2 regions of the Thermobifida halotolerans genome follow, and region 1 is predicted to be linked to the other one. Evidence: riboswitches for the same ligand, from Rfam matches in the RefSeq annotation. Region 1 holds a riboswitch; the other holds the start of a gene.
What was found. A riboswitch is a leader RNA that binds a small molecule or an ion and turns the genes downstream of it on or off. The one in region 1 is predicted to bind cobalamin.

Region 1 (7,317 bases):
GGGGACCGTGAGTTCGGTGCCCAGCAGGGCGGCCGCCGCGGCGTAGGCGGGAACCCCGGGAGTGACGTCCCAGGCCACGCCCGCCTCGTCGAGCCGCCGGGTCTGCTCGGTCAGGGCGCTGTAGACCGACGGGTCGCCCGAGCACAGCCGGACCGCGTCCAGGCCGCGCCGGTCGGCGTCCACCAGGCGGCCGATGATCTGGTCGAGGTCGAGGTGCTGGGTGTCCACCAGCTCGGTGCCCTCCGCGCAGTGCGCCAGGATCTCGGAGTCGATGTAGGTCCCCGCGTACAGGCAGACGGGACTGGTGCGCAGCAGTTCCACCGCGCGCAGGGTCAGCAGGTCGGCGGCGCCGGGTCCGGCTCCGACGAAGTGGACGGTCATGGCTGGTCCTCCTGGTCTGTCTTGGTCGCGGCCCACTGGACGACCGGGCGGGCCGGAGTCCACCCGGTGAAGGTCCCCAGCGGCGCGGCCCGCTCCACCGCCAGGCGGGTCAGGTCGCCGCCGTGGCGCTTCCACCGCTCCACGAGGGCGGCCTCCGTCTCCAACGTCACCGCGTGGACCACCATCCGGCCGCCGGGCCGCAGCGCCGACCAGCACCGGTCCAGCACGGACGGGTCGGACGCCCCGCCGCCGACGAACACCGCGTCCGGCGGCTCCAGTCCGGCCAGGGCGTCGGGCGCGGCACCGTGCACCACGCGCAGGGACGGCACGCCCAGCCGGGAGGCGTTGCGGGCGATGCGGCGCACCCGTTCGGGGTGCTGCTCGACGGCGACGGCCCGGCACCGGGAATCGGCGCGCAGCCACTCCACGGCCACCGACCCCGCCCCGGCCCCCACGTCCCACAGCAGCGCCCCGGGGCGCGGGCCCAGCGCGCACACCGCGGCGATCCGCAGCTCCCGCTTGGTGAGCTGACCGTCGTGGTCGAAGGCGTCGTCGGGCAGACCGGGGGTGACGGGGTGGCCTCCTCCCGCGGCGACCTCCACGCACACCACGTTCAGCGCGGGCGCGCTCCGCCCGTCCCACTCCGCCGCGGTGGCGTCCTGCCGCGTCTCGTGGTCGGAGCCGAGGTCGGCCAGGACGGTCATGCGACTGTCGCCCAGGCCGTCGGCCACCAGCCGCTCGGCGACCCGGGCGGGTGTGGCGCCGTCGGAGGAGAGCACGACCAGCCGCCGCCCGGGGGTGAAGAAACGGCGCACGGAGTCGGCGTCGCGTCCCACGAGCGTGACCGCGTCCACGGTCTCCGCGCTCCACCGCATCCGGGCGCGGGCCAAGGCGACGGAGCTCACGGCGGGCAGGATACGCACCCGTTCCGCGCCGAGCAGGCGCACCAGGGTGGTGCCCACCCCGGACAGCAGGGGATCGCCGGAGGCCAGGACCGCCACCTTCCGGCCGCGGTGCCGCTCCAGTACCGCCGGAAGGCCGCTGAGCAGCGGGGACGGCCAGGGTTCACGGACCGCTCCGGTGTCGGGGACCAGCCCCAGATGCCGGACGCCGCCGATGATCACCTCGGCGTCCCGGATGGCCGCGCGGGAGGGCGGCGGCAGCCCCTCCCAGCCGTCGGCGCCCACGCCGACCACGGTGACCGGTGTTTCCATGGCGGGCCACCCTAGCCGACGCGGATGACCACCCCGGCCTCCGGCCACCCTGATCCCGACCGGTTAGACTCGGCCGCGGCAGGACCGTCGAGGTGCCCCACGGGGATAATCGGGAAGCCGGTGCGAATCCGGCGCAGGCCCGCTGCGGTGACCTGGGAGCCGCCGACCACGCGCGTCGCGCAGCCACTGGACCGGATGTCCGGGAAGGCGGTCGGACGGTGTCGATCAGGGAGTCCGAAGACCGGCCTCGACACGGCTGTCGCTGTTGCCCAGCCCCCAGCGGGAACCTGTGGAGGAGCGCGTGCACGTGTACCCGTTCAGCGCCGTCGTCGGTTCGGACGACCTGGTGCTGGCCCTGATCCTGACCGGTGTCAGCCCCGAGATCGGGGGGGTGCTCGTCCGGGGCGAGAAGGGCACCGCGAAGTCGACGGCGGTGCGCGCGCAGGCCGCCCTGATGCCTCCCGTCACCGTGGTCGCCGACTGCCGGTTCTCCTGTGACCCCGCCGCTTTCGACCCCGGCTGCCCGGACGGTCCGCACCCCGCCTCCGCCGCCGCGGTCAGCCGCCCCGTCCGCCTCGTGGAACTGCCGGTGGGCGCGGGCGAGGACCGGGTGGTCGGTTCCCTGCACCTGGAGAAGGCGCTGTCGGGGGGCGGCGTCGAGTACGAGCCGGGGCTGCTGGCCCGCGCCCACCGCGGCATCCTCTACGTCGACGAGGTCAACCTGCTCCACGACCACCTGGTGGACCTGCTGCTCGACGCGGCGGCCATGGGACGCGCCACCGTGGAGCGCGACGGGGTGTCGCTCTCCCACGCCGCGCGGTTCACCCTGGTGGGGACCATGAACCCCGAGGAGGGTGAGCTGCGTCCGCAACTGCTGGACCGGTTCGGCCTGTCGGTGGAGGTCGCCGCGCCCCGCGATCCGGCGCTGCGTGCGGAGATCGTGCGGCGGCGGCTCGCGTTCGACGCCGACCCGGAGGGGTTCACCGCCGCCTACGCCGCCGCCGAGCGCGAACTGTCCGAGCGTGTCGCCGCCGCCCGCGCCCTGCTGCCCGAGGTGGTGCTCGGCGAGGACGCGCTGCTGGCCATCGCGGAGGTGTGCGCCGCGTTCGACGTGGACGGCATGCGCGCCGACCTGGTGTGCGCCCGCGCGGCCGTGGCCCACGCCGCCTGGTGCGGCCGTACCGGGGTCACCCGCGACGACGTGCGCGCCGCCGCCCGCCTCGCTCTGCCGCACCGGCGCAGACGCGGCCCCTTCGACAGTCCCGGCATGGACGAGGACCTGCTCGACGAGGTGCTCGGCGACGACCCCGATCCCGGTCCGGAGGACCCCGGCGGGGGAGGCGGCCCCGCCCCGCAGGACGGCCCGCAGGACGGTCCCTCCCCGGACAACGCCGAAGCCGACGGTTCGGCGTCCGACGGTCGGTCCGACCCGCCCGCACCGGCCTCCGCCCCGTCCTCCGACGAGCCCCGGCCCGACGCCGCGGCCCCGGTGTCCGTGGCAGCCCCCGAGCAGGCGTACCGCACCCGGCTGTTCTCGGTCGCCGGGACCGGCACGGGCGTGCTGGGCCGCCGCTCGCGTGCGATCACCACGTCGGGGCGCACCGTCGGCGACGTCCCGGCGCACCGGGGAACGGGCCCGGTCCACCTGGCCGCCACGGTGCGCGCCGCCGCGCTGCGCACCGCCGCGTCCCCGGCCGCCCGCACCGCCTCGCGGCTGCCGGTCGTCCCCGCCGACCTGCGGCGGGCCGTGCGCGAGGGCCGGGAGTCCAACCTGGTGCTCCTGTGCGTGGACGCCTCCGGCTCCATGGCCGCCCGGCGGCGCATGACCCAGGTCAAGACGGCCGTGCTCTCCCTGCTGCTGGACGCCTACCGCAGACGCGACCGGGTGGGGCTGGTGACCTTCCGGGACCGGGAGGCCGCCCTGGTGCTGCCGCCCACCGGTTCGGTGGACGTCGCGGCGGCCCGGCTGCGGGACCTGCCCGCCGGGGGCCGCACCCCGCTGGCCGAGGGGCTGGTGGAGGCGGCGGCGACACTGCGGCGGGAGCGGCTGCGCGACCCCGACCGGCGCGCCCTGCTCGTGGTGGTCACCGACGGCCGGGCCACCGCCGGACCCGACGCGCTGGAACGCTCCCTGCGCGCCGCCGACCACGTGGCCCGCGAGGGAGTCTCCGCGCTGGTGGTCGACTCCGAGACGGGCCGTTTCCGGATGGGGCTGGCCGCCGCGCTGGCCCGCCGCATGGGAGCCGAGTACACACACGTCGGCGAGGTCAGTGCCGAGTCCCTGACCTCCGCCGTCGCCGACGCCACCGGGAGGGCCGCCTGATGCCGAAGGGCCAGCCGACAACCGTGCCGAACGACGGGTTGACCACCCGCCAGCGCCGCAACCGGCCGCTGCTCATGGTGCACACCGGGGACGGCAAGGGCAAGTCCACCGCCGCGTTCGGTCTGGCGCTGCGCGGCTGGAACCAGGGCTGGAGCATCGCGGTGTTCCAGTTCGTGAAGTCCGCGAAGTGGCGCATCGGAGAGCAGAGCGCGTTGGAGGCGCTCGCCGAGGCGCACGCCGAGAAGGGTGTCGGCGGCCCCGTCGAGTGGCACAAGATGGGGTCGGGCTGGTCGTGGTCGCGCAAGGCGGGGTCGGAGGCCGACCACGCCGCCGCGGCCGCCGAGGGCTGGGCCGAGGTCAAGCGCCGCCTCGCCGAGCAGCGGCACGACCTGTACGTCCTCGACGAGTTCAGCTATCCGATCAACTGGGGGTGGGTCGACGTCGACGACGTGGTGGCGACGCTGCGAGACCGTCCCGGCCACCAGCACGTGGTGGTCACCGGCCGCCGCGCCCACCCCGCGCTGCTGGAGGCGGCCGACCTGGTCACGGAGATGACGAAGGTGCGGCATCCGATGGACGCGGGCCAGAAGGGGCAGCGCGGCATTGAGTGGTGACCGCACCGGTGGCGGCCCGGTGACGCCCCTGCCCCGGCTGGTCGTCGCCGCCCCCACCTCGGGCAGCGGCAAGACCACCGTGGCCACCGGGCTGATGGCCGCGCTGCGCGCCGCCGGGTACGAGGTGTCGGGGCACAAGGCCGGACCGGACTACATCGACCCCGGTTACCACGCCCTGGCCACGGGGCGTCCGGGGCGCAACCTCGACGTCCACCTGCACGGCGAGGACCTGCTGGCGCCGCTGCTGCTGCACGGGGCCAACGCCCCGCGGCCCGCCGACATCGCCGTGGTCGAGGGGATGATGGGGCTCTACGACGGGCGGATCGGGGGGCGCGGGTTCGCGTCCACCGCGCACGTCGCCACCGTCCTGGACGCGCCCGTGGTGCTGGTGGTGGACGTGTCCCGCACGTCGCGGTCGGCGGCGGCGGTGGTGGCGGGCATGGCGGTGTTCGACCGCCGGGTGCGGATCGCCGGTGCCGTCCTGAACCGGGCGGGCTCCGACCGGCACGCCGCCGAGGTCGCCTCCGCGCTGGAGGAGATCGACGTCCCGGTGCTCGGGGTGCTCCGCCACGACGAGCGGATCGCCGCGCCGTCGCGGCACCTGGGCCTGGTGCCCGCGCAGGAGCGCGGCGAGTCGGCGGCGGCCCTCGACCGGCTGGCCGAGCGGATCTCCGCGCAGGTGGACCTGTCCGCGGTGGTCGACGTCGCGCGGTCCGCTCCTGTGCTGCGCGCGGCGGCGTGGTCCCCGGAGGCGGCGCTCGCCGCGGCGGGGCGCCCGCCCGCGTCCGACCGCGGGGAGGAGCCGGTGGTGGCGGTGGCCGGGGGACGGGCCTTCACCTTCCGCTACGCCGAGACCGAGGAACTGCTGCGCGCCGCCGGGTGCCGCCCGGTGGTGTTCGACCCGACGGCGGACTCCGCCCTGCCGGAGGGCACCGCCGGAATCTACCTGGGCGGCGGTTTTCCCGAGGTGTACGCCGCGGAGCTGTCGGGGAACACGGCGCTGCGCACGGCCCTGCTCGACGCGGTGCGCGGTGGCGTGCCCACGGTCGCCGAGTGCGCGGGCCTGCTGTACCTGTGCCGCGAGGTGGACGGCGCGCCGATGGTCGGCGCGCTGGACGCGGTGGCGCACATGACGCCGAAGCTGGCGCTGGCCTACCACTCGGCGCTCGCGCCGGAGGAGACCCTGCTGGCCGGGGCGGGGGCGCGGGTGTCCGGGCACGAGTTCCACCGGACCGCCGTCACCCCCACCGGAGAGAGGTCCGGTCCGGCCTGGCTGCTCGACGGGCGTCCCGACGGTTTCTCCGCCGATCCGGCGGGCACCGGCCATCCCACGCTGCACGCCTCCTACCTGCACACCCACTGGGCGGGCTGCCCGCAGGCCGCGGCCCGGTTCGCGGAAGCGGTCCGCTCCCGGTGACCCTGTACCTCGAGTAACCGGAAAGAACGGTGGTGTCCTGGGAGCAGGATCACCGCGGCAGCCCGAGCCGTTCCAGGGCGGTCGGCACGTCCTCCACCGTGGGAACGCCGTCCGCGTACCGGGGGCGGCGCACCACCACCACGGCGATCCCCAGTTCGTCGGCGGCGTCCAGTTTGGCGCGGGTGTGGGCGCCGCCGGAGTCCTTGGTGACCAGCGCGTCGACGGCGTGTCCGGCCATGAGCGCGCGTTCGCCCCCGAGGGTGTAGGGGCCGCGGTCGCGCAGCAGCGTCCACGTCGGCGGGAGTTCGACGTCCACGTCCTCCACCACCCGGGCCAGCACCGTGTGCCCGGCGAGCGGTCCGACGAAGCGGTGCAGGCTCTGCCGCCCCGTGGTGAGGAAGACGCGGCGGCCCAGTTCCGCGGCGCGTGCGGCGGCCCGGTCGTGGCCGTCCACCCAGGTCCAGCGGTCCGCGCCGGGCCCGTGCTCCCAGCCGGGGCGGACCAGGCGCAGCAGCGGCACGCCGGTCCGCGCGCACGCCTCGGCGGCGTTGGCGGAGATGCGGGCGGCGAAGGGGTGGGTGGCGTCCACCACCCGGGCGATCCCGTTGTCCCGCAGGAAGCGGACCAGTCCGTCCACCCCGCCGAACCCGCCGATCCGGACCTCGCCGACGGGCAGCCTCGGTCGGCTGACCCGTCCCGCGAGAGAGGACAGCACCGGCGTCCCGGCGTCGACGAGCGCCCGGGCGAGGGCGCGCGCCTCGGCCGTGCCGCCGAGGACGAGCACCGTCACCGCAGCTCCCCCCGCAGGGTCGGCAGGGCCGGGGCGCCGTCGGTGACCAGGCGCAGGACCGCGTCCATGTCGAGGTGCTCCTCCACGAGGTCGGCGAGGAGGTCCAGGCGGGCCTCGCGGGCGGCGGTGAAACCGACCTTCCCGAACCGGCCGCCCTCGGCGCCCGCCGTCTCGGCCGCCGCCTCCAGCCACGCTCCCCGGAACGCGTCGTGTTCCAGGCTGCCGTGCCACATCGTGCCGAACACGGTCCCGTCGCGCAGGCCGCCGGGGAACGGCTCCCCCCGGCCGGCGCGGATGCGGCCGTGGTGGATCTCGTAGCCGCCGACCGGCACGCCCAGCCCCTCACCGGAGGGCAGCCGCAGCACCTTGTCGCGGGTGAAGACCGTCTCCAGGTCGAGCAGGCCCAGACCGTCGGCGCGCCGCCCCGCCGCGCCCTCGACTCCTTCGGGGTCGTGGATCGCGCGGCCCAGCATCTGGCAGCCGCCGCAGACGCCCAGCACCGTCCTCCCCCGGCGGGCGTGCTCGGCGATCGCGGTGTCCAGGCCGCGGGAGCGCAGCCACTCCAGGTCCGACAGCGT
Region 2 (7,317 bases), 650 kb from region 1:
GTCGACGCCGGCGAGGTCGGTGCCGTCCCACAGGACCCGGCCCCGGTCGGGTCGGTAGAGCCCGGCCAGCAGCTTGGACAGGGTGGTCTTGCCGGAGCCGTTCTCGCCGACCAGCGCGATCGTCTCGCCGCGGCGGATGCGCAGACTCACCCCGGCGAGCGCGGGCTCCTCCTTGCCCGGATAGGTGAAGGTCACGTCGTCCACGGTGACCTGGTCGAAGGTGGTGGGCGCGGGCAGCGGCGCGGGCGGCGGCAGCCACTTCTCGGCGTGCTCGCAGAAGTCCAGGTAGTCGTGGAAGTACAGCCCGGACTCGTAGGTGCTGTTGACCGAGTGCAGTGCGGCGGCCAACTCCGACCGGCCGGTGCGGATGGCGAGTACCGCGGTGCCCGCCACCGCCAGCGGCATCATCCCGTTGACCAGCAGCAGGCCCAGGACGACGTAGGTCAGCGCAGAGGCGGCGCCGCCCGCGCCGTCGCCGAACAGCCGCACCAGGGTCTGGCGGCGGGCCAGGTCCAGTTGCACGTCACGTTCGTGTCCGGCGATCGCGGCGAACTCGGCGAGCAGGGGCCCGCGCATGGTGAAGGAGCGCATCTCGGCGCAGGTGTCCCGGGTGGTCATCAGATCGTCCAGCATGCCCTTGCGGCGTCGGCTGTCGGTGATCGCCAGCAGCCAGGTGTAGCGCATGCGGGCCGCCCGCGCCGCCGCCCACCCCTCGGGCAGCACGGTGAGCAGCAGCAGCGGGAGCAGGACGGGGTGCAGCACTCCCAGCACTCCGGCCGCGGCGCAGATGCCGACCAGCCCGGTGAGGATGTCGATGGTGTGGCTGACGAGGCGTTTGGTCTCGCTGGCGCCGCGTACCGACGCGCGGAACATGCGGTCGTGGAAGTCGTTGTCGTCGAAGGCCAGGACCTGGACGGCGGTGGCCAGTTCCATCAGGCGCGTCTCGGCGGCCTGCTCCACGTACGGCTCCAGCCGCGACTGCGCCCATCCGGCCGCCGCCGACAGCGCCCCGCGCAGCACGGTGGCCGCTGCCACCAGCACCAGCGCGGGGAGCGCGGCGCGCACCCGGTCGGGGGTGGGGCCCTCGGCGAAGAGTTCTTCGAGCACTCCGGCGGTGGCGACCAGTGCGACCGCGGTGAAGATCCCGGAGGCGATGTTGAAGGCGACGGTGGCCGCGGTGTCGCGGGGCGAGGCCCGCCACGCCAGGGCCAGGGCCCGGACCACGAGACCGGGTAGCCGTCCGGCCATGCGCGTCCACCCGGTCCGCATGATCTCCTGGTCGTGGCGGTACCACTGGGGTGCGGCCAACTCCGGCAGTTCGAGCCCGGTCGCCGCCCCCCTGCCCCTGGTCTTCTTCTCCGCCCCGGCCTTTTTGGATCGCACGCGCACCTCCGCACAGTCGACGCCGCCTCGATGATGGCGTCGCGCGCGGTGCGGCGCAGGGGGTTTTCCGGGCCGGGCGGAATTAGGAGCGGTCCGAATCCCGCCGCCGCCCCACCCGTCCGCCGGGCCGGCCCGGTACCGGTCGGTACCGCACAGGGCGTGCGGCTCGGTGCCGTGGCCGGTGAACCGGGTCCGCACCGGGGCCTTCCGCCCCTCCCGGCGGCGTGGCGCGTCCCGTTCCGGTCTCAGCGCGTCCCCTTCGGGAAGCGTCGCAACACGCTCCTGTTGCGGTCGGCACCATACCCGAGCGCTGGGCGGCGGGGTGGTCGGCCGCGCGGCCTCCGCTCGCCGTGGGGACGAGAACACGAACGGAGACCGCGCGGCGCCCCTCGCGGGGTCAGCCGGGGAAGACCACGTCACTGCACGCGTAGAACGTCTGGTCGTAGTGGCTGGCCTTCCAGATCATGTAGACGACGTGGCGACCGGTGCGCCCGGGGGCGTGGACGTCGATGTCGATCGACACGCCGTTGAGGGGGTACTGGCTTTCGGGACGCCCCTCGCCCGGCGCGAGGACCCCGGTGTCGGCCACCAGTTCCAGGTCGTCCCAGCCGAGCGGTTCGGTGACGGGGTCGTAGCCCTGCTCGGTGACGTAGATCCGGATGTAGTCGGCGCCGTGGTGGGCCTGGTCGTGCACGGTGACGGTGAAGTCGTTGTCGACCTCGGTGGCGTGCCACTCGCCGGGCACGTCCAGCGCGGCGTAGCGGTCGCCGCCGGTGCGGCCCGCGCTGCACAGCTGCCCGTCGGGGATCACGGCCTGGTGGTTTCCGGCCACGTGCTCGCGGTACAGGCCGTTCCAGTTCCACATGGCGGTGGTGTCGGCCTGCCAGGCCTGCCAGCACATGGGGTCCTCGGTGGCCATGTCGGGAGACTGGAAATCGCTGCCCCACCGCTCCCAGCAGCCGTAGTTGCGGGACGGCGGGTCGATGGTGGATCCGTGCGCGGACGCGCTGCCCGTCATGACGGTCGAGAGCAGCAGTGTGCTCGCGGACGCCACGACCAGCGCCCGCCGCCCGAGGCGACGGCGGGCATGCCCTGCGGAAGACATGGGACCTCCACTCCGAAACGGGGTTTTCGGTGCTGTGCTCCCGCAGGGATAGTAGGCAGGCAATCTCTGCGTAATCAATACATAACAGCACGGAAAACTGCTTTCCGTACAGAGAGCGCCACTTTGCGCAATCGCCTCCTGTGCCTTCCCGCAGGCGGCAGACCGCGACGGCACCTCCGCGGACGGCGGCCCGGTGAACGGTCCCTCCCACCGGAAGGGGCCCGCGCCGCCGAAGCGCCGCCCGCGTCACCCCCCGGCGCGGGGGAGGTCTCCGACCGTGTCGGCCCCCGCGGGCGCCGGGTCCCCGTTCCCCGGGACCGGGGGCAGGAAGCGGACGGAGGGGCTGCCGTTCGGGCCGTCGCGGGTCACCACGGCGCGGACGTTGTAGACGTCGGCGATCAGCTCCTCGGTCAGCACCTGCTCGGGCGTCCCCGCCGCGACGGCCCGGCCGTGCTTGAGCACCACCAGGCGGTCGCAGAACATCGCCGCGAGGTTGAGGTCGTGCAGCGCGACCACGCTGGTGACCGGGAGGCGCGCGACGAGGGCGAGCAGCTCCAACTGGTACTGGATGTCCAGGTGGTTGGTGGGCTCGTCCAGCAGCAGTTCGCGTGGCCGTTGGGCGAGGGCCCGGGCGATCTGCACCCGCTGGCGCTCTCCCCCGGACAGGGTGTGCCAGGACTGCCCGAGCCGCTCCTCCAGCCGGGTGTGGCGGACGGCCTCGCGCACCGCCTCCTCGTCCTCCGCGGTGCGGGCCGCCCAGGGGCGCCGGTGCGGGATCCGCCCCAGGCGCACCACGTCGAGGACGCTCATGTCGACCTGGGTGGTGGCGTGCTGCTCGACGACGGCGACCCGCCGCGCGACGGCCCTGCGGCCCAGCGTCTCCAGGGGATTCCCGTCGAGCCGGACCACCCCCGACGACGTCGGCCGCACCCCGGCGAGCAGGCGCAGCAGCGTCGACTTCCCCGAACCGTTGGGGCCGAGCAGTCCCACGGTCTCGCCCGCGCGGGGTTCGAGGCTCACCCCGTCGACGATCATCCTGCCGTCCGCCGTCCACGAGACGTTCTCCGCGTTCAGCCCCACGCCGCCTCCTCCGGCACGTTCACGTCCCCTTGCGTCCCCGGTAGAGGACGACCGCGAAGGCGGGCACCCCGACCAGTGAGGTCACCACCCCCACCGGGATCTCCTGCGGGTCCATGGCGGTGCGGGCGACGGTGTCGACCCACACCAGGAAGACCGCCCCCGCCAGGGCGGTGGTGGGCAGCAGCCGCCGGTGCCCGGAACCGACGAGGGCGCGCACGGCGTGCGGCAGCACCAGTCCCACGAACCCGATCGCTCCGGCCACGCTCACCAGGACGGCGGTCAGCAGGGCGGTGGCGGTGAGCAGCAGCAGCCGGACGCGGGCGACGGAGACGCCGAGCGAGGCCGCCGCGTCGCTGCCGAAGGCGAACGCGTCCAACGCGGTGGCGGTGTGGACGGCCACCAGCAGCACCGCGCCCAGGGCGGCGGCGCCCAGGGACACGTCGGTCCAGCTCGCGCCGCTGAGCGAGCCCAGCAGCCAGAACAGCACGCCGCGGGTCTGCTCGGCGTCGGCGGAGGAGATCACGATGAACGACGTCAGCGCCGAGAACAGCTGCATGGCGGCGACCCCGGAGAGGACGAGGCGGTCGGTGGTGCCGCCGGAGGCGTAGCCGAGCAGCAGCACGCAGGCGAAGGAGCACAGCGCTCCCGCGAAGGCACCCGCGGACAGCGACACCGCCCCGCCGCCCACGCCGAGCACCACCACCAGGACCGCCCCCGTCGAGGCGCCCGAGGAGACACCGAGCAGGAAGGGATCGGCGAGCGGGTTGCGCAGCAGGGACTGCAGGACCGCGCCGCAGACGCCGAGTCCCGCCCCGCACACCGCGGCGAGCAGGGTGCGGGGCAGCCGCAGGTCCCAGATGATCCCCTCGCGGATGGGGGTGAGGGCGGTCTCGCCTCCGCCGAGCCGGGAGGCGACGACCGCGGCGACGTCTCCGACGGCGATGTCGGCGGGACCGAACGTGATCGCCACGGCGACGGAGAGCACGAGCAGGACGAGGCCGCCCGTCCACAGCAGGAGGACCCCTCCGGGGCCGAGCCTGGTCACCGAGTCAGTCCACGAGGCCGAGGTCGCGCAGCCCCTGGGCGACCTTCTCGATCCCCTCGACGGTGCGGATCGACGGATTCATGGCAGCGCCGCTGAGCAGGATGTAGCGTTCGTTCCTCACCGCGTCCATGTGCTGGGTGACCGGATTGGTCTCCAGGAAGCGGATCTTGGCCTCCGCGGTCTCCGCGGTCTGTCTCTCGCGGGTGAGGTCGCCGATGACGAGGACGTCCGGATCGCGGTCGGCGACGGTCTCCCAGTTGATCTGGGGCCACTCGGCATGGGTGTCGTCGAAGACGTTGTCGGCGCCGACCGCCCCGGTGATGATCCCGGGCGCGCCGCAGCAGCCCGCCATGTAGGGGGCTTCGGAGTTGGCGAACCAGTAGAGGACGGTGACTCCGGAGGCGTCGACGTCGGCGGTGGCGGTGTCGACGCGCTCCTGGAGTTCGGCGACGAGTTCCTCGCCGCGCTCCGCGACCCCGAAGATCGCCGCGAGGTCGCGCACCTCCCCGTAGACGGCGTCCATCGTCAGCGGCTCCTCGCGGACGCCGTCCCCGTCGCCCTCGTTGGACTTGACGCAGTCGGCCGGGGACAGGTAGGTGGCCACTCCGAGGTTCTCGAAGTCCTCGCGCGCGGCGACCCCGCCCTCGCCGAGGGTGGAGGCGAACGACGCGGACACGAAGTCGGGCTCCTGCGCCAGGACCTTCTCGAAGGACGGCGCGTTGTCGGCCAGCCGGGGAACGGTGGCGTTGGCCTCCTCCAGCCCCTCGGCGACCGGGTCGGTCCAGGTCGCGGTCCCCACCATGCGGTCGGCCAGGCCGAGGGAGAGCAGGATCTCGGTGGAGCCCTGGTTCAACGAGACCGCCCGCTGCGGCGGGGCTTCGACGGTGACCTCCCGGCCGCAGTTCCCAACGGTCACGGGATAGCCGTCGGCGGCGTCGGCCGCGGGTTCGGCCGCCTGCGCGCCGCACGCGGTGAGCGGGAGGAGAAGGGGGAGGGCGATCGCGGCGAGGAGGCGTCGCGGTGACGACATGGTGGCTCCTGGTGCGTGAGGCTCGTTCGCGGAGCCTGGCGGCTGTTCGGCCTCCGTCCACGGCGCGGACGGAGGTGCCAGCAGGTCTTCGGGCTCGGGTTCGTCCGAACGGGGCGCCTTCCCGGAGGTCTCCCAGTGGCCGTTGCCCCGCCCGTCCCCCACACCGCTGCGCGTCAGCTCCGGATTCCCACCGGATTCCCTGGCCCAACGTGGGTTGACTGGCAGCCGCAACATACCACGCCGGTCTTCGGCTCCATCGAGCCTCCCCTGGACGCCGCGACCGCTCCGGGATCCGCCCCGCCGCGCACGCGGTCCCGTCCCGCCGGGGCTCGCCGCGGGGTGCGGCGGACCCCGGCGGGCGGGATCGCTCACTCCGAGGGCTCGGGCAGTTCCTCGCAGTCGATCTGCGGGTTGGCGCCCATGTAGTTCAGCGGACCGGCGACGACGGTGACGAGGGTGGTCCCGATCGACGCGCAGTTCTGCTCGGAGGTGTCGAAGTAGCCGCGCTGCCAGGCCGCCAACACTCCGATGGCCAGCCAGGCGACGACGATCAGCGATGCCAGACCGCGCACTGCTCCTCCTGGGGGGTCGGTGGTTCGTGTGCTCGTCCTACCCGGCGCGGGCGGGTCCATCCGAGGAGAATCCGGGAGGAGAGCTCCGGCCCCCGGCCCCGCGGAGAAGGACCTGACCACCGGAGTCGCCGCACCACCGCCGACGTGTTCACCCCGCTGTGGATTCGCTCGCGCCGGTCATTCCCGCCGGTCGGCCCTCTGCACGCGCCGGGGCGCCCGTCCAGGGGTCTGCCGCCGGAACGGCGCGACCGGTTGGGTGCGCACCGCCGAGCGCGACGGCGGTGCCGTGCGCGGCCGGGAGACCGCGCCGCAGCTTCGGGTCCGGCCGACGGCCAGTCCGCCGATCGCGGCGGCCAACTCCGCAGCTGAGGGCCTGCGGTCGGGGTCGGCGTCCAGCGCCGCCTGCACCCAGGGCAGCAGGCTCCGGGGGACACCGCGCAGGTCCGCCTGACCGTTGAGGACCCGCAGCGCCGTGTCGCGCACCGCTCCGGAGCCGAAGGGGCGCCGCCCGGTCGCGGCGTAGGCGACCAGTCCGCCCCAGGCGAAGACGTCGGCGGGGGGACCGGGAACGCGGTTGCGGAACTGTTCGGGGCTGATCCAGCCCGGCGAGCCGAGGATCTCCCCTGAATCGGTGTCGGCGGGCTCGTCGACGGTGCGGGCGATCCCGAAGTCGATCACCCGGGGACCGTCCTCAGCCAGCAGGACGTTGCCGGGCTTGAGGTCGCGGTGCACGATCCCCGATCGGTGGATGTCGGCCAGGGCCTCGGCCAGTCGTGCGGTGAAGTCCACCAGGTTCACGCCCGCCATCGGGCCGTCGGCGTCGACGGAGTCGCCCACCGTCGGCCCGAGGACGTGACGCATGGCCAGCCAGGGTCGGCGGGCGTGGAGGTCGGCGTCGATCGGCGCCGCGGTGCGGCGGGCGTCGACGCGGTCGAGCAGCGCGGCCTCACGGGCGAAGCGTTCCCGGTGGGCCGGGTCGGCGGCCGTCTCCGGACGCAGGGCCTTGACCGCGACCCGCTCCTCCGCCGGGCCGCGGGCCGCGTAGACCACCGCGGCGCCCCCCGACCCGATTCGTCCTGTGATCCGATATTTTTCTGTCTGT

Region 2: another riboswitch for cobalamin. It lies ahead of NI17_RS00675 (ABC transporter substrate-binding protein); the one in region 1 lies ahead of NI17_RS22180 (VWA domain-containing protein).

What each region holds. Positions count from the first base shown of each region.
Region 1 covers NZ_CP063196.1:4,960,592-4,967,908, reverse strand. Annotated here, with positions in the region: gene NI17_RS22190 (cobalt-precorrin-4/precorrin-4 C(11)-methyltransferase) at 1-381, opposite strand, end outside; gene NI17_RS22185 (bifunctional cobalt-precorrin-7 (C(5))-methyltransferase/cobalt-precorrin-6B (C(15))-methyltransferase) at 378-1,595, opposite strand; cobalamin riboswitch at 1,669-1,859, shown strand; gene NI17_RS22180 (VWA domain-containing protein) at 1,897-3,918, shown strand; gene cobO (cob(I)yrinic acid a,c-diamide adenosyltransferase) at 3,918-4,532, shown strand; gene NI17_RS22170 (cobyrinic acid a,c-diamide synthase CobB) at 4,522-5,949, shown strand; gene NI17_RS22165 (cobalt-precorrin-6A reductase) at 5,999-6,739, opposite strand; gene NI17_RS22160 (cobyric acid synthase) at 6,736-7,317, opposite strand, start outside.
Region 2 covers NZ_CP063196.1:156,706-164,022, reverse strand. Annotated here, with positions in the region: gene NI17_RS00695 (ABC transporter ATP-binding protein) at 1-1,383, opposite strand, end outside; gene NI17_RS00690 (lytic polysaccharide monooxygenase auxiliary activity family 9 protein) at 1,781-2,488, opposite strand; gene NI17_RS00685 (ABC transporter ATP-binding protein) at 2,735-3,568, opposite strand; gene NI17_RS00680 (FecCD family ABC transporter permease) at 3,588-4,613, opposite strand; gene NI17_RS00675 (ABC transporter substrate-binding protein) at 4,618-5,643, opposite strand; cobalamin riboswitch at 5,706-5,881, opposite strand; gene NI17_RS00670 (hypothetical protein) at 6,012-6,215, opposite strand; gene NI17_RS00665 (serine/threonine-protein kinase) at 6,393-7,317, opposite strand, start outside.